One region of the Micromonospora sp. NPDC047740 genome, then DNA from elsewhere that is predicted to be linked to it. Evidence: riboswitches for the same ligand, from Rfam matches in the RefSeq annotation. Region 1 holds a riboswitch; each other region holds the start of a gene.
The links. Region 1 has a riboswitch for cyclic di-AMP ahead of ACGF4F_RS07550 (hypothetical protein). Riboswitches for the same ligand answer to the same signal wherever they lie in the genome.
Positions count from the first base shown of each region.

Region 2: another riboswitch for cyclic di-AMP. It lies ahead of ACGF4F_RS01770 (transglycosylase family protein); the one in region 1 lies ahead of ACGF4F_RS07550 (hypothetical protein).
Region 3: another riboswitch for cyclic di-AMP. It lies ahead of ACGF4F_RS22240 (NlpC/P60 family protein); the one in region 1 lies ahead of ACGF4F_RS07550 (hypothetical protein).

Region 1 is NZ_JBIDCT010000003.1:118,736-127,078, forward strand. It holds gene ACGF4F_RS07540 (helix-turn-helix domain-containing protein) at 1-338, opposite strand, end outside; gene ACGF4F_RS07545 (carbonic anhydrase) at 541-1,218, shown strand; gene ACGF4F_RS07550 (hypothetical protein) at 1,283-2,302, opposite strand; cyclic di-AMP (ydaO/yuaA leader) riboswitch at 2,308-2,438, opposite strand; gene ACGF4F_RS07555 (YibE/F family protein) at 2,593-3,900, opposite strand; gene ACGF4F_RS07560 (hypothetical protein) at 4,099-4,632, shown strand; gene ACGF4F_RS07565 (DUF305 domain-containing protein) at 4,717-5,340, shown strand; gene ACGF4F_RS07570 (metal-sensitive transcriptional regulator) at 5,391-5,690, opposite strand; gene ACGF4F_RS07575 (heavy-metal-associated domain-containing protein) at 5,844-6,053, shown strand; gene ACGF4F_RS07580 (hypothetical protein) at 6,088-7,062, shown strand; gene ACGF4F_RS07585 (heavy metal translocating P-type ATPase) at 7,077-8,343, shown strand, end outside.
Region 2 is NZ_JBIDCT010000001.1:375,556-383,898, forward strand. It holds gene ACGF4F_RS01755 (hypothetical protein) at 1-358, opposite strand, end outside; gene ACGF4F_RS01760 (LLM class flavin-dependent oxidoreductase) at 470-2,038, opposite strand; gene ACGF4F_RS01765 (glycoside hydrolase family 3 C-terminal domain-containing protein) at 2,097-2,474, shown strand; cyclic di-AMP (ydaO/yuaA leader) riboswitch at 2,617-2,791, shown strand; gene ACGF4F_RS01770 (transglycosylase family protein) at 2,790-3,443, shown strand; gene ACGF4F_RS01775 (YbaB/EbfC family DNA-binding protein) at 3,617-4,078, shown strand; gene ACGF4F_RS01780 (OmpL47-type beta-barrel domain-containing protein) at 5,114-8,343, shown strand, end outside.
Region 3 is NZ_JBIDCT010000012.1:1,630-8,275, reverse strand. It holds gene ACGF4F_RS22250 (C40 family peptidase) at 1-483, shown strand, start outside; gene ACGF4F_RS22245 (N-acetylmuramoyl-L-alanine amidase) at 547-2,598, opposite strand; cyclic di-AMP (ydaO/yuaA leader) riboswitch at 2,831-2,966, shown strand; gene ACGF4F_RS22240 (NlpC/P60 family protein) at 2,979-4,013, shown strand; gene dcd (dCTP deaminase) at 4,059-4,637, opposite strand; gene ACGF4F_RS22230 (pyridoxamine 5'-phosphate oxidase family protein) at 4,716-5,261, shown strand; gene ACGF4F_RS22225 (zinc metalloprotease) at 5,328-6,311, opposite strand; tRNA gene ACGF4F_RS22220 (tRNA-Gly) at 6,555-6,628, shown strand.

The DNA of each region.
Region 1 (8,343 bases):
GCCTCGGCGGCGCGCCTGTCGGCCGGTTCGGCGGTGAAGAGGGCGAGCAGGGCACCGACCTGCTGGTCGGCCTCCGCCGGGTGCCGGAAGTGGCCGCTCGGGTTGATCGTGTACTCGTTGCGCCGGCCGACCCGGGTGCGCCGCAGGTAGCCGCCGGCCGCCAGGTCGGCGACGATCGCCTGGGCGGCCCGCTCGGTCACCCCCACCTCGTCGGCCACGTCACGCAGCCGCGCGGTGGGGTTGCGCGCGATGGCCAGCAGCACGTGCCCGTGGTTGGTGAGGAAGGTCCAGTTCCGGCCGCTCCCGTTCTCGCCCGCTGTCGTCGCCATGGTGGTCATGGTATGGCCCCGCGCCGGTGTCGACCGGCCCCGGGCGGCGGCGGGCCGCTGGCGGCCGCCCGTCAAGTGACCGGTGACGTATGAAATCCGTATCACGTAAATCTTGACGTGTCTTGGCTCGGGTGTGACCGTGGTGGTCGAGGCCGCCTCTGCCGCCGGCCGGGCTGACCAGGTCGTTTCGCGCGAGGACGAGGTGAGTGCAGTGCTGCCGACCAATCCCGAACAGGCGCTCGCCGAGCTGTTCGCCGGCAACCAGCGGTTCGTCACCGGCGTACCCCGTCATCCCAACCAGGACGCCGAGCACCGCGCCGCCGTCGCCGACGGCCAGCACCCGTTCGCGGTGATCGTGGGCTGCGCCGACTCCCGGCTCGCCGCCGAGATCATCTTCGACCGTGGCCTCGGTGACCTGTTCGTGGTGCGGACCGCCGGCCACACCGTCGGCCCCGAGGTGCTCGGCAGCGTCGAGTACGCGGTCACCGTGCTGGGCACCCCGCTGGTGGTGGTGCTCGGCCACGACTCGTGCGGCGCGGTGCAGGCCGCCCGCGAGGTGGTCGCCACCGGCACGCCCCCCGCCGGCCACCTCGGCGCGTTGGTGGACGCCGTCGTGCCCAGCCTGGCCCGGGCCGCCCGGGAGGGTGTCGAGGACCTCGACGAGATCGTCGACATCCACATCGCGCGGACCGTGGAGGCGCTGCTGGCCCGGTCCGCCGTGCTCGCCGAGCGGGTGGCGGCCGGGCGGTGCGGGGTGGTCGGCATGTCGTACCGGCTCAGCGCGGGCGAGGTGCGGACGGTGGCCGAGGTGCCGGCCGGCAAGCCGAGCGCGACGCTGCCGGGCGCGGCCACGCCCGCGGACCCGGCGCCCACCGCCGTCGCCGGTTGAGCCCTACCTGACGCCGAGGGGCCGCCCCGCGGTCGCGGGACGGCCCCTCGGCGTGGTACTCCGGCTACAGCAGCGACACGTGCACGTGGTCGGTGTGGTTGGAGGGCCCGCTGTAGGACTTCCAACCGGTCGCCGGGAACCAGATCTGCCGGTTCCAGATCACGTAGTAGACGCCCAGCCGGTCGGCGTTGCGGATCAGGAACGCGGCGAGGTTGTTGCCGTACATCCGCATGTCGTTGTTGTGCCAGGGGGAGAAGCCGCTGCGCTGTAGCGACCAGTCGCAGGCCCGGCCCTTGGGGTGCTCCCAGGGACCGCCCGGGCGGTAACAGCCCACGAAGCGGTCGAAGCCGGCCCGCTTGACCTCCTTGTACATGTGCAGCGTGCGCGGGGTGATGTAGCCCGAGGTGGTCGGGTCCTTCACGCTGCGTGACTCGGGCTTCCACCCCCCGTCAGCCGTCCGGCCGGGAGCGATCCGGGCGACCGGGGAGGTGGCCGCGACCAGGCCGGCGGTGAAATCCCGCCCGCCGACCAGCCGCAGGGCCTTCTCCGCCTCGGCCTTCTCGCGCCGCATCGCGTTGGTCTGCTTCTGCTGCTCGCGGATCTCCGCATCGAGCGCGATCTTGGCCTGTTCCGCGCGGTTCTTCGCGGCGTTGACCTCGGCGAGCTTCTGCGCGTTCATCAGGTTCAGCTCGTCGAGGGCGGAGGCCCGCTGGACGAACGAGTCGGGCGCGTTGCTCTCCAGTAGCAGGGCCATCGCGCCGATCCGGCCGGTCCGATAGGACTGCGTGGCGATCTGGCTCACCTGCGGCCGCAGCGCGTCCAGGTCGGCCTGCGCCGCCCGGATCTCGAGGGCCAACTGGAGTTGGCGCTGCTTCGACTTGTCCAGCTTCGCCTTGGCCTGCAGGAAGCCGCGATTGGCGGCATCGATGACCTCGGTGATGAGCGGAGGATCGTTGTCCTCCTCGTGGCCCGATGGGTTGGGGGTGTTGGGTGCGGCCAGCGCCGGGGTGGGCCCGGCGACGATGGCGAACGCGGTGAGCACGGCCACCACAGGTGTCAACCAGCGGCGCAGGGGTGCCGTCAACAGGGTTCCCTTCCGTCGACCGCCGACCGGGTTAGCTGTCGGGTTCGGGACGGAAGTGGCCCCTACCGCTCGCGCGGATTCACCCCAGGTACCTGGTTCCCCGGTTCGCCACAGGGCGATTGGGCGGTGGTACCGCTGGCGCCGGTGCGCGCCTTCGGCGGTTACCGGCAGCGAGGTTACCCGAGAGCCCGGTCGGGGATCTACGTCCGGAAGCCGACCAATCGCACGTTTTCGTCGTCGCCCTGCGTGACCAGCGTCGCGTTCGCGCCGGCCGGTCACGCTGCGGAGTATCACCATGCGGCTTCCGTGCTCCTCTCCGGTCCGGATCGTCCGGCGGCCGCACCGCCGAGGGCCTCCAGCGCGTCGTGCCGCTCGGCCGGCGGCCGGGACGACGGCGGGCGGGCTCCGGCGTCCGTCGCGACGCCGGCCCGTCCGGCGGTCCGGACCACCGCCGCCAGACCGGTGGTCAGCGGTACGGCGGCGATCAGGCCGAGCGTGGCCACCGCGCTCCGGACGATCTCCTGCGCCATGAACTCGCTGGTGAGGATCTCGCCCACCGGTCGCGAGTCGGCGACCAGCAGGAGTAGCAGCGGCAGCGACGCGCCCGCGTACGCCAGCACGATGGTGTTGACGGTGGAGGCGATGTGCGCGCGGCCCACCCGGGTGGCCGCCCGGTAGAGCTGCATCCGGGACAGCCCCGGGTTCGCGTTCGCCAGCTCGGTGACCGTGGCCGCCTGGGTGACGGTGACGTCGTCCAGCACGCCCAGCGAGCCGATGATGATGCCGGCCAGGAGCAACCCGTGCAGGTCGACGTTCTGCTGGAACATCGACAGCGTGGTGGCGTCCTCGCTGCCGTAGCCGGTCAGGTGGGTGGCCGCGGTGGCCAGGGTGCCGAGGACGCCGGTCAGCACCAGGCTGCCCAGGGTGCCGAGCACCGCCACCGAGGTTTCGGCGGTGATCCCGTGGGTCAGGTAGAGCACCACGAACATGATCAGCGCGGCGCCGACGATCGCCACCAGCAGCGGCGGCTGGCCGGCGCCGATCCCGGGCAGCACGAAGCCGAGCAGCACGGCGAAGCTCGCCACCAGGCCGCCCAGCGCGGCCAGTCCGCGCCAGCGCCCGAACGCCACGATGGCGACGGCGAACAGCACGGCCAGCCAGACCAGCGGCGTGCCGCGCTGGTGCTCGGCGATGTTGTAGGTCTTGATCGTCGGATCGGCCGGGTCCATCAGCTCGACGAGGATGATCTTGTCGCCGACCTCGACCCGGGGTGCCCCGGGACCGGACGGGAGGGGTGCCTCGACCTGCCGGCCGGCGTCCGGGCCCTGTTCGGCGGCGACCGTCGCGGTTCCGCACGGCCCCGTGGGCTGGCCGGTGCCGCCCTCCGGCGTCGGCGGGCACGGCTCGGTCACCACCCGGGTCACCGTGCCGTGGTAACGCGGCAGGTCCGGGCCACCCGTCGGCTCCCGGCTGTCCCGCGGCCACAGCACCAGCGCGGCGACCACGGTCACCAGGAACAGCGGCACCACCGTCGCGACGAGGATCCGTCGCACCCCGGGCGGGGCGGGCGGAGCGGGACGGGTGTGGTCGGCGCCCATGGCGTGTCTCCCAACGAGTCACAGCGCGATACGTGTCACCGGGCTGGTCGGTTCACCGGGCCGGCGCTGGCGCCGACGGGGAGTGCAGGCCGGTCGCCGCCGGGAATGGTAGCCAGGCCCGGGGGCGGGACGCAGGCGATGAGCGACCTCCAGTGGTTCCTGCCGGCCCGGCCCGCCGCACCCACTAGCGTGGTTCTCGTGCGTACGGCGCCAGCGGTGACGACCGGACCGTGGGTCCGGCTCCTGCTGCTGCTCTGCACCCTGGTCGGGCTGACCGCCATGCACACTCTCGGCCACGGCACGCACGCCCCCGGCGGCCCGGGGGACCACGCGGCGGCCGACCACGCCGCCCCGCCGGCCGCGGCGGCCGGCCACGGCGCCCCGCCGGCTGCGGTGGCCGGTCCCGTCACTCTGCCGGCCGCGGTGGCCGGCATGGCCGGCGACTGCCCGGGTGACGGCTGCGGCCCGGCCCGGATGCTCCAGCTGACGGACGCCCAGGCCCGGCTGCTCCCGCTGGGTGATCCCGGCGGCGACCGGCCCGGCTGGAGCATCTGCCTGGCCGTGCTCGGCGCGTTCGCCGTCACGCTGCTGGTCGCCCTGCTGCTGCGGGCCGGGTCCCGGACCTACGGGCCGGCCGCCAGGGTGGCCCTCCGGGCCGCCCCAGGACCGCGCGCCCCGCCGCCCCGACCGTATGGGCTGCGCCTCGCGACGGTGTCGGTGCTGCGCAGATAGGACGCCCCGGCGCGGGTGGACCGGAAGACCGGTCACCCGCGTCCGCCGTCCGCTGCGTACGTTTCGACACCGAAAGGTCGTTCCATGTCCACTCGTACCCTCGCGCGTCGGGCCGCCCTGGCCGGCGCGACCGTAGCCGCCGCGCTCGCCCTCACCGGCTGTGGCGGTGGCGACCACCCGACCGCCGGCACCGGCCACGACACGCCCGCCACGGGATCGCCCTCCCCCGGGGCCTCCTTCGGCGACGCGGACGTGACGTTCGCCCAGATGATGATCCCGCACCACCGGCAGGCCGTGGCGATGGCCGAGCTGGCCGACGACCGGGCCGCCGACTCCGAGGTGCGGAGGTTGGCCGGGCAGATCAAGGCGGCCCAGGCGCCGGAGATCGCCAGCATGACCGACTGGCTTACCGCGTGGGGCCGGCCGGTGCCGCCGGCCAGTGCCGGCCACGGCATGCCGGGGATGGACCACGGCATGCCCGGGATGATGTCCGACGCCGACCTGGCGACGCTGAAGGCGTCGTCCGGGGCCGACTTCGACCGGCAGTTCCTGACCATGATGATCGCCCACCACGAGGGCGCGCTCACGATGGCGCAGGCGGAGCTGACCGGGGGCGCCAACCCCGAGGCCAGGGCGCTCGCCCAGCGGATCGTCGACGCCCAGCGGGCCGAGATCGACAGCATGCGGAAGCTGCTCGACGGGCGCTGACGCACAGCCGTTGGGGGCCGGACGCGCCGTCCGGCCCCCAACGGGCCTGGTCAGCCGCGCTTCATCAGCCGGCCGACGGCGGCCATCATCTCGGTGGCCATCTCGTCGGCGCGGCCCTCGGCCGCACCCTCGTGCATGCAGTGCCGCGCGTGCCCGTCGAGCAGGCCGAGGCCGACCTTGTCCAGGGCGGCCTGGATGGCGGAGATCTGGGTCAGCACGTCGATGCAGTAGCGGTCGTCCTCGACCATCTTCTCGATGCCGCGGACCTGGCCCTCGATACGGCGGAGCCGCGCGAGCAGCTGGTCCTTGCTGGCGGTGTAGCCCCGGGTCGGGGTCGTCGGTGCGGTCATGGCATCCAGGATAGCGTACCCCTCGGGGGTATGGTACGGTCCTCTCCGTTGGCTGATACCCCCACCGGGTAGCGGTAACAGAAGAGCGGCAGCGGTCTCTCTACCAATTACCCCCAGGGGGTATAGGGTGGGGGCGGCGAGAGGGGAGTTGCGATGGTCACCACCACGTACCAGGTGCAGGGCATGACCTGCGGGCACTGCGTCAACTCGGTCAGCACCGAGGTGAGCGCCATCCCGGGCGTCACGGACGTCCAGGTCGACCTGGCCTCCGGCCAGGTCACCGTCACCAGTGAGAGCCCGTTGGCCACGGACGCCGTCCGCGCCGCCGTGGACGAGGCCGGCTACGACCTCGTCGGGGCGTGACGGGTCCGCGGACCCGAAGGAACCGAGGTATCCCATGAACACGACGACGAAGCTGAGCGGCTTCGCCCTCGGCCTCGCGGCGGTGTTCGGCGCGGCGTACGGGGTCGGTCACCTGGCCGGCCCCGTCGACCCGCCCGCCGCGACCCCGCACGACACCACCGACGGCGATCACGGTGACGGAGGTCACGGCGACGCCGGCCCCGCGGCGGCCGCCACCGATCACCTGCCCGGCGGGCTGCTCGTCTCCGACCGCGGCTACACGCTGCAGCCGGTGAGCGCCCCGGCCGGCGAGTTCGCCTTCCGGATCACCGGCCCCGACGGCCGGCCGGTCACCCGCTACGACGTGGCGCACGACAAGCGCATGCACCTGATCGTCGCCCGGCGTGACCTCTCCGGGTTCCGGCACGTCCACCCCGAGCTGGCCGCCGACGGCACCTGGCGGGTCGCCTCGCCGCTCGCCGGCGCCGGCACCTGGCGGGCGTTCGCCGACTTCACCCCGACCGGCGGCATGCCGCTGACGCTCGGGGTCGACGTCACGGTCCCCGGCACGCTGGCCGACCGGCCGCTGCCGGCGCCCGCCACCAGCACCACCGTCGACGGCTACACCGTCACCCTCGGCGGCACCCCGCAGCCGGGCCGCACCAGCCAGCTCACCCTGACCGTGAGCCGGGACGGCCGGCCGGTCACCGACCTCCAGCCCTACCTCGGGGCGTACGGGCACCTGGTGGCGCTGCGGCAGGGCGACCTGGCCTACCTGCACGTGCACCCGGAAGGCGCGCCCGGTGACGGGCGGACCCCGGCCGGGCCGGCGGTCACCTTCTCCGCCGAGGTGCCCTCGGCCGGGACGTACCGCCTCTACCTGGACTTCCGGCACGGCGACGCGGTGCACACCGCGGAGTTCACCGTCGTGGCCGGCGACCCGGGCACGCCGGCGACGGGCGCGCCGGCCCCGACCACCACACCGACCCCGGAGGCCGACCACGGCACCCCGGGTCACGGGCACAATTGACCGGAGGTGCCGCGATGACATCGACCGCCAAGAGCGCGGGCTCTTCGTCCCTGCGGGTCGCGCCGAACCAGATCGAACTCGCGATCGGCGGCATGACCTGCGCCTCCTGCGCAGCCCGCATCGAGAAGAAGCTCAACCGGATGGACGGCGTCGAGGCCACGGTCAACTACGCCACCGAGAAGGCCACCGTCCGGTACGCCGACGACGTGACGCCGGACGACCTGATCGCCACGGTGGAGAAGACCGGCTACACGGCAGCCGTACCGCCCCCGCCGGCCCAGGCCCGGGCCGAGGCGACCGCCGAGCCGGTGGACGAGCTGCGCGGGCTGCGTACCCGGCTGTGGGTCTCGGTCGCGCTGGCCGTGCCGGTGATCCTGCTCGCCATGGTGCCCGCCTGGCAGTTCACCTACTGGCAGTGGCTGTCGTTGACCCTGGCCGCCCCGGTCGTGGTCTACGGCGGGCTGCCGTTCCACCGGGCCGCCTGGATCAACCTGCGGCACGGCGCGGCGACCATGGACACCCTGGTGTCGCTCGGCACCCTCGCCGCGTTCGGCTGGTCGCTCTGGGCGCTCTTCCTGGGTGACGCCGGGATGCCCGGGATGGTGCACCCGTTCCGCTTCGACATCACCCGCGGCGACGGCGCCGGCAACATCTACCTGGAGGCGGCAGCCGGGGTCACCGCCTTCATCCTCGCCGGCCGTTACTTCGAGGCCCGGTCCAAGCGGACCGCCGGCGCCGCCCTGCGCGCCCTGCTCGAGCTGGGCGCCAAGGACGTCGCGGTGCTTCGCGGCGACCGGGAGACCCGGATCCCGGTGGATCAGCTCGTGGTCGGGGACCGGTTCGTGGTCCGGCCCGGCGAGAAGATCGCCACCGACGGCATGGTCGAGGAGGGCACCTCGGCCGTCGACGCCAGCATGCTCACCGGCGAGTCGGTCCCGGTCGAGGTCGGGCCCGGCGCCACCGTCGTCGGCGCCACCGTCAACGCCGGCGGCCGGCTGGTCGTGCGGGCCACCCGGATCGGCGGAGACACCCAGCTCGCCCAGATGGCCAAGCTGGTCGAGGCGGCGCAGACCGGCAAGGCGGCCGTGCAGCGGCTCGCCGACCGGATCTCCGGGATCTTCGTGCCGATCGTGATCGCCCTGGCCGCCGGCACGCTGGGCTGGTGGTTCGGCACCGGGGCGGGGACGACGGCGGCGTTCACCGCCGCGGTGGCCGTCCTGATCATCGCCTGCCCGTGCGCCCTCGGCCTGGCCACCCCGACCGCGCTGCTGGTCGGCACCG
Region 2 (8,343 bases), on a different contig from region 1:
CGAAGCGCGGCCACAGTCCGTTGGCGACCAGCTCCGGGTAGCGCTCGACGTCGAGCATCGCCCACACCGCCCCGATCCCGTCGAGGGTGCTGCGCAGATAGTCGACCTGCCGGTTGGTGCTGGCCTGATCGCCTCTGATCAGGTTGTGGTAGCCACCGATCACGTCGAAGCCGGCGCCGGCCGCACCACGCGCCATGTCGGCGACGTGCGGGCTGGGCGGATGGAAGCCCTGCGGATCGCCGTAGCTGGCGCGCAGGCACAGGACGGGAGAGGTGGCTCGGCGAATCGCCGCCCAGTCGAACTCGCCCTTGACGCGGTCCCAGTCGTGGTAAGACAGGTCGGCATAGATCACAGCCATTGCCATCACCTCTGCGGCCCACCGTAGCTCGACCCATCTGACCTGCGCTAACGCGAAAATTGGTCAGTGAGACGGGGGCGGTCGGTGGCCCGAGGAGCGGCCGCCCTGCGGTCAGATCTGGCCGGTGTAGAAGCCGTGGCGGGCCAGCGGCTCGACGATGTTCTGTTCCTCATATGCCAAATGCGACAGCAGGGTGTCGGTGAGGATGTCCACGGCCTGCTGGACCTCGGTGAAGTCCCCCGGATTGCGGATCAGGTCGACCAGGGCCCGGTCCACGCCCTCCACCACGTCGTGGATCACCACGTGCTCCGCTTCCAACCGGTCGAGCACCGGGGCCAGCCCCGGATCGGCACGCCGCAGGTGCGGGAAGATCGAATTGTCCTCTAGCCCGTGGTGCTGGGTGACCACCGTGCAGTACGCGGCGCAGTACGCCCCCAGCGTCCAGTTGTTCTGCCGCATGGTCATCTGGTTGAGCACGGCCCGGGCGGCGCCGGCGGAGACCACCCCTCGTTTGACCTGTTCGAGCAGGTCGCGCACCTGCGCCAGCTCCTGACGCAGGTGGTCGTGCACGTCGACGAGATGCGCGCCGACGGCCTGCGCGTGCGGGGTGTAGACGTGCCCGGCCGGCGCAGGCGGGGCGACCGGGCGGGTGGACTCGTCCCAGAGCTGGTGGTCCGTCAGGCGTACGCCCGGATCGGGGGTGGGGGTGACCGCGAGCGCGGTGGCGCCCCCGGCCTCGACCGCCTCGCGCGCTCCCTCGCCGGCCCTGGGCCGGGTGCCCGGCTCGGCACGTTCGGCGGCGACCAGCTCCCGTACCGCGGGCGCGACCTCCCGCGCGAAGAGCTGGATGGCGGTGGGGTCGTCGGCGCCAAGGATGAAGGTGGCGATGCCGTGGTCCAGCACCAGCCCGGCCAACTCCTCCACCCACTGCTCCGGCGGCCCGCTGAGGAAGCCGGTGGACGACCGGGTGAACTGGCCGCTGATGTTCAACAGCCGCCGCACCGACCGGGGATCCCGACCGGCGGCCTCGGCACCCTCGTCGATCAGCGCGTTCATTCCCGGCAGCTCGTCCGGCCCCTTCGACAGGTACGCCAGCGACGGCAGCCAGCCGTCCGCCGCGCGCCCCACCAGCCGCAGCATCCGGGGCTTGTACGCGCCGACCCAGATCTCCACCGGGTGGGCCGGCGCCGGCCCACGCTTCGCCCCGACCACCCGGTGGTACGTGCCCTCGACCCGGACCATGCCGCGCCGCTCGACGTCCCACACCTCGCGGATCACCTGGATCGCCTCGTCGAGCGCGTCGACCGCCTGCCCGGGGGACAGCCGCCGACCGCCGACCGCCTCGATCGCCTCCCAGAACGCGCCCGCGCCGAGGCCCAGCTCGACCCGGCCGCCGGTGAGCAGGTCCAGGCTGGCCACGCTGCGTGCCAGCACCACCGGTTGGCGCAGCGGCAGGTTGAGCACGTTGCCGGCCAGCCGGATCCGACTGGTCGCGGCCGCGAGATAGGACATCAGCGTCCAGGTGTCCAGGAAACCCGGCTGGTACGGGTGGTCCTGGAAGGTGACCAGGTCCAGGTTGACCTGCTCGCAGAGCTTGGCGAGCGCCACCACCTGCTCGAACTGGCCGGCGGCGGGGGTGAGGAAGCCGCCGAAGGCCAGCTCGTGTCCGTAGTCAGTCATGTTCCTCCGCCTGCGCACCCGGGCCCGGCGACCGTGCCGGACTTCGCCACCGTAGTCGGTGCCGCATCGGCGCGCGCCCGCTCCCGCAACCGCAGCGATAACCAGGCGGACACCCAACTCAACGAGGCGGACCTGCGGGCCGTCCACCTTCGAGCGGCCGTACGCGACCCTGCGCAACGCCGGCGTACCCGTGATCGTGGTGCTGGTGTCCGGCCGGCCGCTGGACGTCGCCGGTGAGTTGCCGAACTGGACCGCGCTGCTCGCCTCCTGGCTGCCCGGCACCGAGGGCGCCGGCATTGCCGACGTCCTCTTCGGCGGGTACGCGCCGACCGGCAAACTGCCGATGACCTGGATGAACTCCGTCGGCCAGCAGCCCATCAACGCCGGCGACGGGCAGGTTCCGCTCTTTCCGCAGGGTTTCGGCCTGACGTACTGAAGGGGGCTTTGTAAGGCACCTGTGGACGGCACGCAACTCGTACGGTGTGGCCTTCGCTCGGCCGGGTGAAGAACTTCACAAGAAGTGGGCGATCATCCGAAACCATCCCTAATGTCGACTGCGTTCGCGATCGCGGACACCCGGGCCGGTAACGCCTAATCCCGCCGCCGGCCCGTCGGTACCTGGACATCAGGCGGGAGCGGGGGACCCACATGTTCCTCGGTGCTCGACACCTCGGGGTGAAGCCGCCCATCCGGCGGCCGGGCTCCTCGGCCCGAACCCGACAGCTCACCTCGTCGGCGTGGAGGAACCCACATGGCAACTGAACACGTCGCACGTCACCGACGCACCACGCAGCGTCGCGTCGCCGTCGGAGCGCTCGTCGTCGGTGCCGCCACCGGCGCCGCCGCCATCCTCGGGCCGGCCGCGCCGGCTAGCGCATCCAGCGTGAACTGGGACGCCATCGCCCAGTGCGAGTCCGGCGGAAACTGGCACATCAACACCGGCAACGGCTACTACGGTGGCCTCCAGTTCTCGAAGAGCACCTGGAACGGCTACGGCGGTAAGAAGTACGCCAGCCGCGCCGACCTGGCCAGCCGCAGCGAGCAGATCGCCGTGGCCGAGAAGGTCCTCGACGGGCAGGGCATCGGCGCCTGGCCGGTCTGCGGCAAGAAGGGCGGCTCGACCAAGCACTACTCCACCAAGGACTCCGGCGCCACGAAGTCGCACAAGAAGGCGACCAAGGACCGGTCGTCCCGCGGCGACCAGCCGGCGACCCGCAGCCACCGGCGTACCGCGCCGGCGTCGAGCGGCGCGACCTACACGGTCCGGTCGGGTGACTCGCTGTCGCTGATCGCAGAGGCGAAGCACCTCGCCGGCGGCTGGCAGGCGCTCTACGAGCGCAACAAGCGCGTGGTCGGCGACAACCCGGGCCTGATCTTCCCAGGCCAGCACCTCCGCCTGCGCTGACGCTACTGGCAGGTGGGGTGCCCCACACTGCGCGCTGATGCACTGAAAAGTGGCCATCCCCGCCCGGGATGGCCACTTTTTTCGTGAACGAGGCCCCGGGTGCTCGCGGTGTCCCGGTCGGGGGCGGTTGCTATCGTCGCGGTGCTCCGGAAAGACGTGAAGAAGGCGCGGATATGACCAACGACTCGTTCTCCGCGGCCGCAAGCCTCGACGAGCTGCTCACCAGGACGCAGCAGGCGCTGTCGGCCATGCGCTCGCGGGCGGCCGAGCACCCCGACGGCGACCCGGGCGAGCTGCTCCGCGCCGAGGGCGCGGCGCCCGACGGCCGGGTCCGGGCAGTGGTGGTCCAGGGTGGCCGGCTGGAGTCCGTGACGGTGGACCCGGAGCTGGCCGGGGACGGGATGGAGGCCGTCTGCGGGCAGGTCGTGTTGGCCGTCAACGCTGCCCTCGCCGCCCTCGACGCCCAGGTCAGCGCCTCGGCCCGGGCCGACGTCGACGCCCTGGCCGCGCGGCTCGGCGGCATCGAGGAGCAGTCGGTACGGCAGATGGAGCTGTTCAGCCGGGCGGTGGACGACGTGATGGCCCGCCTCAGCCGCGGCCCTGACGCGGGGGCGCGGGCGGGCCGCCCGAGCTGAGGCAGGCCGGCCGCGGCCGCGCCGGAGAGCGCGGCGAGGCGGGGTGGGAGCTTCAAGGGGGTTAGCTCCTGTTCCGAGGCGGGCAGCATGGAGCCCGGTAGGGGCACCCGGCGCGGGGTAGCGATGAGGCGGGACGACGGTCGGTCCCTGCCGGCGTGGCCCCGGTTCGACGGATCGACCGTCCGAGCCGCCGGGGGCGGCGGCTCGCTGGAGCACGATCACACGGTCGTGGACGCAGATCAATGGGCGATCGCGGCAACCGGATCGGTCGATCACCGCGCCGGTCCCGGAAATCGGGAAGCTATGCGCTTCTATGGCCCCTGATCAGGGCGAACACCCTCCGGAGTGGGCGGGGCCCGCCTGACTGGCGGGGATTGCCGCTCCATGCGGATGGCGCACGTTCACCCGTCGGTCGACCCGGCGATCGAGCCCCGCCGGAACCCGCCCCGCCGGTGCGCCGTCAGCGCCCCCGTCGCCCTGCGGTGAGGCCCCGGGAGGGGTTGCGGTAGGAATCTACCGACCACTTTCGTTTGTCGTGAAGAAAAGTAGTCCGTGAGCGGACGAAAGCTATGGACAGCCTGAGAGGAAGTTAGTACTGTCTGGCACCATCAATATGTTTCGTCGAGATGAACTACCGGCACAGTAGTTCTCGACCGTGGCCTTCAGGCGGCGCAACCCGTCGGAGGGTCATGACCGGCCAGCGATGGCCACCCCGGGTCAACGCCGCACCACGGCGACCTGGCGCAGGCATGCGCCAAGGATCGACCGACGTCCGTCCGTACCCGACACGACCAGATCAGCTCCGACGCGCGACCCTGCCCGGCGCCGCGTGCGAACCGGCTCGCCGCTGACACCGGGATCAACCAACCATCCACATCGGACGACCGTGGCCGCCGGCCACGGCCGGGGATCCCGCGCGGCCTGGGAGGGGCCGACGGGCTGCGAGCACCCGAAGAAGCACCTCAGACGACACCTGACACCGACGGGCCGACGCACGTTCCGCCCGGTTGTTCCCGGACCGTGAAAGAGGCATCAATGAACCCATCCGCACCGCGGGATCGGCTCTCTGCGAGCCGGCTCCGGAGATCGGTGGCGGTCATCGCGGCGATGTTGTTGCTGCTGACCGCCGCCCTGACCGGCTCCCCGGCGAACGCGCGTCCGACCGACACCGAGCGGTCGGCGACGGCCGGGCCTCAATCCTCGTCGCAACTGCAGGCCCAGGTCCTGACCTGGACCGCCGGCGACAACTTCCTGTCGTACCTGTCGGCGCCGACCACCGCTACGGCCGGGCCGGCCACCCTGGTCTTCGAAAACAGCCGGGCTACCGGCAACACCACCGGAATGCAGCACACCCTCACGTTCGAAACGGGCGACCCGAGGTACAACAGCGACGTCGACGTCAACATCCTGGCGGATCCGACGGACAGCAAGGGGGGCCGGTGGACCGTTGACGTGGTGCTCTCGCCCGGCACCTACCGGTACTTCTGCGCCATCCCGGGCCACGGCGGAATGACCGGCCTGCTGGTGGTCACCGGCGGCGGATCGGACACCACGCCGCCCACGGTCAGCGCCACGGTTTCCGGGGAGAAGGACCCAACCGGGGCGTACGTGGGCAGCGCGACGGTCACCCTGTCGGCGACCGACAGCGGCTCCGGTGTAGAGCGAGTCGAGTACTCCCTGGACGGCGGCCCATATGGCACCTACTCGGCGCCGGTGACGGTGAACCAGCTGGGTCAGCACACGGTGAGTTACCGGGCCACTGACAAGGCGGGCAACACCTCGACGCCGCAGTCGGTGTCGTTCCGGGTCGTCGAACCGCCGCCGACGGACACCACCCCGCCCATCGTGACGGCGGCGGTGACCGGTCAGCGGGACGCCAACGGCGCGTACGTGGGCAGTGCCACGGTGACCCTGTCGGCCACGGACACCGAGTCGGGGGTGGATCGGGTCGAGTACTCCCTCGACGGCGGTGCCTACGCCGGGTACTCCGCGCCGGTGACGGTGAACCAGGTGGGGCAGCACACGGTGACCTATCGGGCCACGGACAAGGCGGGTAACACGTCGTCGCCGCAGTCGGTGGCGTTCACGGTCGTGGAGACGCCTCCGGCGGATACCACTCCGCCGACGGTGACGGCGGCGGTGACGGGGGAGAAGGACCCCAACGGTGCGTACATCGGCGGCGCGACGGTGACGCTGTCCGCCACCGACACCCAGTCGGGCGTGGACCGGGTCGAGTTCTCCCTCGACGGGCAGCCGTACGCCATCTACTCGGCGCCGGTGGCGGTGAACCAGCCGGGGCAGCACACGGTGAGCTATCGGGCCACTGACAAGGCCGGCAACACCTCGACGCCGCAGTCGGTGTCGTTCCGGGTGGTGGAAACGCCGCCAGCGGACACCACGCCACCTACGGTGACGGCTGCGGTGACCGGTCAGCGGGACGCCAACGGCGCCTATGTGGGCAGTGCCACCGTGACGCTCTCCGCCACCGACACCCAGTCGGGTGTCGACCGGGTCGAGTACTCCATCGACGGCGGCGCATATGGCACCTACTCGGCGCCGGTGACAGTGAACCAGGTAGGGCAGCACACGGTGACCTATCGGGCCACGGACAAGGCGGGCAACACGTCGTCGCCGCAGTCGGTGGCGTTCACGGTGGTCGAGACGCCTCCGGCCGACACCACGCCGCCCACCGTGACGGCTGCGGTGACGGGGGAGAAGGACCCCAGCGGGGCATACGTGGGCAGCGCCACGGTGACGCTTTCCGCCACCGACACCCAGTCGGGCGTGGATCGGGTTGAGTTCTCTCTCGACGGGCAGCCGTACGCCATCTACTCGGCGCCGGTGGCGGTGAACCAGCCGGGTCAGCACACGGTGAGCTACCGGGCCACCGACAAGGCCGGTAACACCTCGACGCCGCAGTCGGTGTCGTTCCGGGTGGTGGAAACGCCGCCGACGGACACCACGCCGCCCACGGTGACGGCCGCGGTGACCGGCCAGCGGGACGCCAACGGCGCGTACGTGGGCAGCGCGACGGTGACCCTGTCGGCCACGGACACCGAGTCGGGGGTGGATCGGGTCGAGTACTCCCTCGACGGCGGTGCCTACGCCGGGTACTCCGCGCCGGTGACGGTGAACCAGGTGGGGCAGCACACGGTGACCTATCGGGCCACGGACAAGGCGGGTAACACGTCGTCGCCGCAGTCGGTGGCGTTCACGGTCGTGGAGACGCCTCCGGCGGATACCACTCCGCCGACGGTGACGGCGGCGGTGACGGGGGAGAAGGACGCCAACGGCGCGTACATCGGCGGCGCCACGGTGACTCTCACCGCCACCGACACCCAGTCCGGCGTGGACCGGGTTGAGTTCTCCCTCGACGGGCAGCCCTACGCCGCCTACTCCGCCCCGGTCACGGTCAACCAGCCGGGGCAGCACACGGTGAACTACCGGGCCACCGACAAGGCCGGCAACACCTCGACGCCGCAGTCGGTGTCGTTCCGGGTGGTGGAAACGCCGCCAGCGGACACCACGCCACCTACGGTGACGGCTGCGGTGACCGGTCAGCGGGACGCCAACGGCGCGTACGTGGGCAGTGCCACCGTGACGCTCTCCGCCACCGACACCCAGTCGGGTGTCGACCGGGTCGAGTACTCTCTCGACGGCGGCGCCTACACCGCGTATTCGGCGCCGGTGACGGTGAACCGGCCGGGGCAGCACACGGTGAGCTACCGGGCCACGGACAAGGCGGGCAACACGTCGTCGCCGCAGTCGGTGGCGTTCACGGTGGTCGAGACGCCTCCGGCCGACACCACGCCGCCCACCGTGACGTCCGCGGTGACCGGCCAGCGGGACGCCAACGGCGCGTACGTCGGCGGCGCCACCGTCACCCTCACCGCCACCGACACCCAGTCGGGCGTGGATCGGGTCGAGTTCTCCCTCGACGGGCAGCCCTACGCCGCCTACTCCGCCCCGGTCACGGTCAACCAGGTGGGGCAGCACACGGTGAACTACCGGGCCACCGACAAGGCCGGCAACACCTCGACGCCGCAGTCGGTGTCGTTCACGGTGGTCGACCCGCCGGCCCCGGACACCACCCCGCCGACCGTCACCGCCGCCGTCTCCGGGCAGCTCGACGACAACGGGGCGTACGTGGGCAGCGCCACGGTGATCATCTCCGCGAGCGACAGCGGTTCGGGCGTGGACCGGGTCGAGTACTCCCTCGACGGCGGCGCGTACGCCAGGTACTCCGCGCCGGTCACGGTCAACCA
Region 3 (6,646 bases), on a different contig from region 1:
ACCCAGACGAAGCAGAGCAATGAGCTGGCGGCGAAGAAGAAGCAGATCGACAGCGAGATCAAGCGGCTGACCGCGATGCTGCCGGTGACCTCGATCCGTCCGGCGGGCTGCCCGGCCATCGACGGCGTGGTGAGCAGCGCCGCGCGGACCGCGATCAAGACCGCGTGCGCCCAGGTCGGCGATCCGTACGTGTGGGGCGCCACCGGCCCGAACGCCTTCGACTGCTCCGGCCTCACCCAGTACGCCTACAAGGCCGCGGGCATCTCCCTCACCCACTTCACGGGAGCGCAGTGGAACGAGGGCAGGGCCGTGTCCCGCAGCGACGCGCGCCCCGGTGACCTGGTCTTCTTCTACAGCGACCTGCACCATGTCGGCCTGTATCTCGGCAACGGCATGATGGTGCACGCGCCACGGACCGGCAAACCGGTCCAGGTAACCAAGATCAGCTACATGCCGGTCGCCGGCTTCCGCCGCGTCAGCTAACCCTCTCGAGCAGCACGAAGGCCCCCGGTCCGTGTGGACCGGGGGCCGTCGTTTCGCCGAGGGTCAGCTGGGGGAGCCGATCGACGCCGGCGTGATCTGCACGTCGTCGAGGTTCACGTACATCACCCGGTGGCCGAACTGCACCTGGACGTACTTGTTCTCGCCGCGGACCACCGTCCGGTCACCCGGCGCCGAACCGTCGAAGGAGACGGCCCGGTAGTACTCGCCCGGGAGGACGCCGCCGACCGCGTACCGCTGACCGGCCGGGAAGGTGTACTGCAGCGGCGAGATGGCCTGGTACGGGATCGTGGCCGGGTAGGCGGCCCGTTCGGGGTAGGCCCGCCCGTACACCGGGATGCTGGTCTTGCCCGGCTTGGGGGTCACCACGAAGCCGTTCGCCCACTTCGCCGTCGGCGCCGAGGTCGGGTTGTAGAACCAGGCCTTCTGGCCGAGGTACCAGATCGCGGTCCAGTCGCCCTGGATGCCCGCGAGGGCGTACGTCTGACCGGCCGAGGCGCGGGCGCCGTGATCCTTGATGTACATGGTGTTCGGCGTGCCGTTCGGGCGCAGCCCCAGGTCGTTGACCAGCGGCGCGGTCGGGCTCGGGGCGGTGCGCAGGATGACGGAGGAGGAGCCCCGCAGCGGGCAGGGCTCGGCCGTCGGCGGCACCGGTCCCGGTGGCAACGGGGGCTGCTGGTTGCAGCCGGTGAAGGCCGGCTGGTTGCTGGCGTAGTCCGGGTCGATGGTGACCAGGCCGGTGTTCGGCGTGCCGGTCGAGTGGAACGGCGCCTTCAGCAGATCGAAGTAGTGCGACCAGTCCCAGTACGGGCCCGGGTCCCAGTGCATCCCGGCGACGTTCCCGGCGAGGATGCCGGGGACGTTGTCGTGGCCGAGGATGTGCTGCCGGTCCAGCGGGATCTGGAACCGCAGCGCCAGGTGCCGGACCAGCTTGGCCGAGGCCCGGTACATCGCCTCGGTGTACCAGGTGCCGCGGCCGGCGTAGCCCTCGTGTTCGACGCCGATGGACTTGGCGTTGACGTACCAGTTGCCGGCCTGCCAGCCGACGTCCTTGGCCTTGATGTGCTGGGCCACGTAGCCGTCCACCGAACGCAACGTGTAGTGCCAGCCCAGGTAGGTCACGTCCTGGACCGCGTTCACGCTGCCCCGGAAAGAGCCCTCGGTGTCGTGGATGATGATGTATTCGAGCTTCTGCTGGGCCGGCCGGTTGCCGATGTCGTAGTTGCCGTAGTCCACGATGTTCGTCTTGGGGATCGTGTACTCCCCGTACGGCGCGGGAATCCACTCGCAGGCGAGGCGGACCGGGCACTCCAGGCCATCCGGCCGCTCGGCGCGGCGCAGGCCGAGCTTGTGCAGCCCGGACTGGTCCGGCGTCACCGTGGTGGCGGCGAGGGTCACCCGCTGGCCGTCGTCGGTGGTCCGGCTGGCACCCTGGCCGATCTGGTCGTACACCTCGTCGGCGAAGGCCGCCGCGGCGTCCTCGGTGTCCGCGCCGGAGTATCGGGCCACCGCGCCGTACCAGGCCGCCGGGTCGCTGCCGGCGCCGACCGGCCCGCCCAGGTCCTGCTGGTACGAGGCCAGCAGCGCCGCGCCGCCCCGGATGTTGGCCGCTGCCTCGTCGCGCAGGGTCTCCTTCGACACGCCGGTGAGGTCGGCGGCGGCGTCGAGGGTCTGCAGGGACGCCTCGGGCAGGGTGTCCCCGGAAGGCGCGGCGGCGGCGGTCAGGTCGACGGTGAGCGGGCGGGAGTCGTCGCCGCGGGGGTCCTCGTTCTCGTCCACGTGCGCGCTGGACGGAGTCGAGGCGACCTGCTCGGCGTCGGTGAGGTGCATCGGGCCGTAGCCGCCGCTGGTGCTGGGCTGGCCGGAGTGGGTGTCCCAGCGGGACTCCAGGTAGGAGACGCCCAGCAGGACGCTCTGCGGCACGCCGTACTCCGCCGCCGCGGCGGCGTACTGCTGCTGGCGGTCCGGGCTGTCGGTGGTGCCGGCGGCGGTGAGGGGCGCCGCCACAGTGGGACCGCTGGTCGCGAGAGCGGTGGCCGCCGCGACGGCGGCGGCCAGCAGTATCCGTCTGCGCGATGGCAGGGCTGAGAGGTGCATCGAACCTCCAGATAGGGATGGGGGTGACTGCGTCCCCACCCTCACTCCGCAGATGGCCCCAGGTCAATACCTTTCCAGGTGGTGATGATGGGCGTAAAAAACCTTCACCGCCGGGTGGTTTCCGAATCTGCGTACGGAGTGTCACGGCGGATCGGGTTGCGGATTGATAACGACGGTCCCTACTCTGGTCAGTTGTCGACCGGTAGGTTCACCGTCCATCCCGGGTGGTGACGGTCCGACACCGCCGAGTCGCCGCCAGGCGAGCCGGGGACCCAGGTACCTGGGGTGAATCCGCAGCCACTGCGGTAGGGCGGCTCCCTTCCCGCCCGAACCCGTCAGCTAACCCGGTAGGCGGGCAGGAAGAAGGAGTACGGAGCCCGGTGGCAAACCATGCCCCGCGGCCACCGTCGGACCGGTCGGTCGACCGGTCGACGGCTGCGCCGCGTTCACGCTGGTCCCGCTTCACCACCGCCCTCGCCGCCCTGGTCGGCACCGCCGTCGTCCTGACCGGCGGCGCCACGGCGGCCCACGCCGAACCGTCGGTCACCGAGATCGAGCGCCAGATCGACCAGGACTGGAACAAGCTCGAACCGATCATCGAACAGGTCAACTCCACCCGCGAGAAGCTCGCCGTCCGGCGCAAGCAGGCCGACGCGCTGGAGAAGCAGATCGCCCCGCTCGAGGCCCAGGTCGACGCCGCCCTCGGGCAGGTCGGCGGGCTGGCTGCCGACGCGTACAAGGGCAACAACCTCAGCACCGTCAACGCCCTGCTGGGCAGCCGGTCGCCGAGCGAGGTGGTCAACAGCCTCGAACTGCTCGACCGCTACGCGCACCACCAGCACGAGCAGGTGCAGGCCGTCATGGAGCTGCGCGACCAGTTGGCCGCGAAGAAGAAGCCGCTGGACGCGATGGTCGCCCAGTTGGCCCGTACCGAAGCTCAGCTCGCGGCCCAGAAGAAGCAGATCGACGCCGAGATCGCCCGGCTCCAGAAGCTCCGGCTCAAGGTGTACGGCAACGGCGGCGGCGGACCGCTGCGTCCCGCGCCCTGCCCCGCCGGCTACCCGGGCGGCCCGGCCGGTGTCGCGGTCAAGTTCGCCTGCGCCCAGATCGGCAAGATCTACGTCTGGGGCGCCGCCGGCCCGGACCACTACGACTGCTCCGGCCTGACCATGGCGGCCTGGGCCAAGGCCGGGGTCTCCCTGCCGCACAACGCCCGCGAGCAGCACGACGTCACCCGGCGGGTGAGCCGCGGCGAGCTACGCCCCGGTGACCTGGTCTTCTACTACAGCGACCTGCACCACGTCGGGATGTACGTCGGCGGCGGCTGGGTGGTGCACGCCTCCCAGTCCGGCAAGCCGATCACGATGAAACGCGTCGACGACGGCCAGATCAACAGCTACGGCCGCCCGGGCTGACGGGTACGCAGGGGCTTCCGCGTCGCGGAAGCCCCTGCGTCGTGCTCAGCGGGTCGGCCAGGTACGCCAGTTCTGCCAGGACCGGCTCGGGGTCGGCCCGCGCTGCCCCTGGTAGCGCGAGCCGTAGACCGCCGAGCCGTACGGGTGCTCGGCCGGCGACGAGAGCCGGAAGATGCAGAGCTGGCCGATCTTCATGCCGGGCCAGAGCGTGATCGGCAGATTGGCCACGTTGGAGAGTTCCAGCGTGACGTGCCCGGAGAAGCCCGGGTCGATGAAACCGGCGGTGGAGTGGGTGAGCAGCCCGAGTCGGCCCAGGCTGGACTTGCCCTCGAGCCGGCCGGCCAGCTGGTCGCCCAGCGAGATCACCTCGAGCGTTGAGGCGAGCACGAACTCGCCCGGGTGCAGCACGAACGGCTCGCCCTCGGGTACCTCCACCATCGAGGTCAGGTCGTCCTGCTGCTGGGACGGGTCGATGTGCGTGTAGAGGTGGTTGTTGAAGACCCGGAAGAGCCGGTCCAGGCGTACGTCGATGCTGGACGGCTGCACCAGCGTAGGCTCGAAGGGCTCCAGCGCGAGTGCGCCCGCCTTGATCTCGGAGACCAGGTCGCGGTCGGAGAGCAGCATCGGAACACCATAGCGACCGGTACGGGCGACCTGCGTGTCGGACTACATCTTCGTACACGTGTTCGATAGAATGTCCGCATGGCTTCCTGGTCCGAATTCGCCGCCGACGAGCCCCGGCTCGCCGACGAGATCCGCGTTCTCCTGCAGCAGTACGGGCCGGGCTTCGGCTACCTCGCCACGGTCCGCGCCGACGGCGGCCCCCGGGTCCACCCGGTCTCCCCGGTCATCACCGACGACGGGCTCTACTGCTTCGTCATCGACTCGCCCAAGCGCCGCGACCTCGAACGCGACGGCCGCTACGCGCTGCACTCGTTCCCGCCTGAGGAGAGCGACGACGAGGCGTACGTCGCCGGCCGGGCCCATCCGGTGACCGACCCGGCGACCGTGGCCCGAGTGGCCGGGATCGGCCGGGCCGCGCCGCACGTCGACTGGCGGCTGTTCGAGTTCACCGTCGACGTGGCGATGCTGACCCGGCGCGACCAGGCGGCCCACCTCGGCGCGGGCCGGCCGCAGGTGCGGGTCTGGCTCGACCCGCAGGCGGCCGCTCCCGCGCGGCGTGCCCCGGCTGTGCCCGAGGGGCGGCGCGGCCGTCACGGCTTCGACACCCGCCGCCCGGCCGCCTGACCGTATGAACACCGGTGCCGGCCCCGTCCGAGGACGAGGCCGGCACCGGTTCGCTGTGCTCGGCGGTCACGCCGCGCGGTAGGCGTTCCATGCGGTCAGCATCCGGCTCGCCTGGCCCGAGGTGAACTGGTACATGCACGAGTCGTAGGTGTAGTCCATGAAGTTGGTGATCGGGTCCAGGCCCGGCGCCGTGCAGGTGTCCCGACCGGTCGGGCACTGGTACGCCGGCGAGGCCTCGGCCGCGGTGTCGTCCACGCTGTCGCCCGAGCCCGAGCAGCCGCCCTGGAAGGTGTGGTAGAGGTTCAGCCAGTGGCCGATCTCGTGGGTGCCGGTGTCGCCCTGGTTGTAGTTGGTGGCGGTGCCACCCGGCAGCGACTCGCTCAGCACGACCACGCCGTCCATGCTGTCGAGCTTGCGCTTCGGGAAGGTTGCCCAGCCGAGCAGGCCGTCGCTGAGTTCGCCGAGGTACATGTTCAGCGTGTTCTTGCCGCCCTCGCGCAGGGTGGTCTTCATCGACCGCTCAGCCGAGGAACCCGAGATGATCGGGTACCAGGACGGGTTGGTGACCCGGTTGATCTTCTGGAGCTGGAAGCTGAACGCGGTGGGTGCGCCGCCGGTGGCGCCGCTGTAGGCCTGGTTGAGCACGCTGATCTGCTGCGTGATCATCGAATCCGGGATGTTGCCGCCGGCGCGGGTGCTGTCTCGCTGGATGACGTGCACCACGACCGGGATGGTCACGGTTGCCAGGGGTGCGACCCCGGCGCCGGCCCGGAACCGGGCCCGCTCGGCCTGGGCGGCGGCGAGATCCGCCTCCCGCTCACGGACCTGGGCGGCGGTGAGCTCGTTCGGCTCGTGCTTGGCGTGCGCGCCGGCCTTGACCCGGGCGTCCGAGTGGACGTCGGCCGGCTCGACGCAGCCGCCCACCGGGGCGGCCGAGAAGGCCGAAGCGGCCGGGACGACGCCCACCGCGGCGGTGCTGAGCAGCAGCGCGAGCGTCGTCGACGCGACACCGGCGGTACGCCGGGTCAGCAGGTTGGGACGAAGTCCCATGGGCCCACCTCTTTCTGGCGGCGCGACCGGGGGTGTGTCACGCCGTGGCTGAAACGTTGGGGAGACGTTACAACCGATCGACAGATTTGAGAATGGCCATGTTTTGCCGCCGTGAAACTTTCTCCTGCTGAGGCCGGGCGCTCAGGTTGCAAGATCGTTTCGAGCCGGTTCGCGGCGCGTGGGAGCCGCCATGGGGTACCTGGGTGCACGGAGGCGGTGACCTCAGGTACAGTGGTGCCGCCTGCGGGTGTAGTTCAATGGCAGAACATCAGCTTCCCAAGCTGACAGTGCGGGTTCGATTCCCGTCACCCGCTCCAACGCGAGGCCCCAGCTCA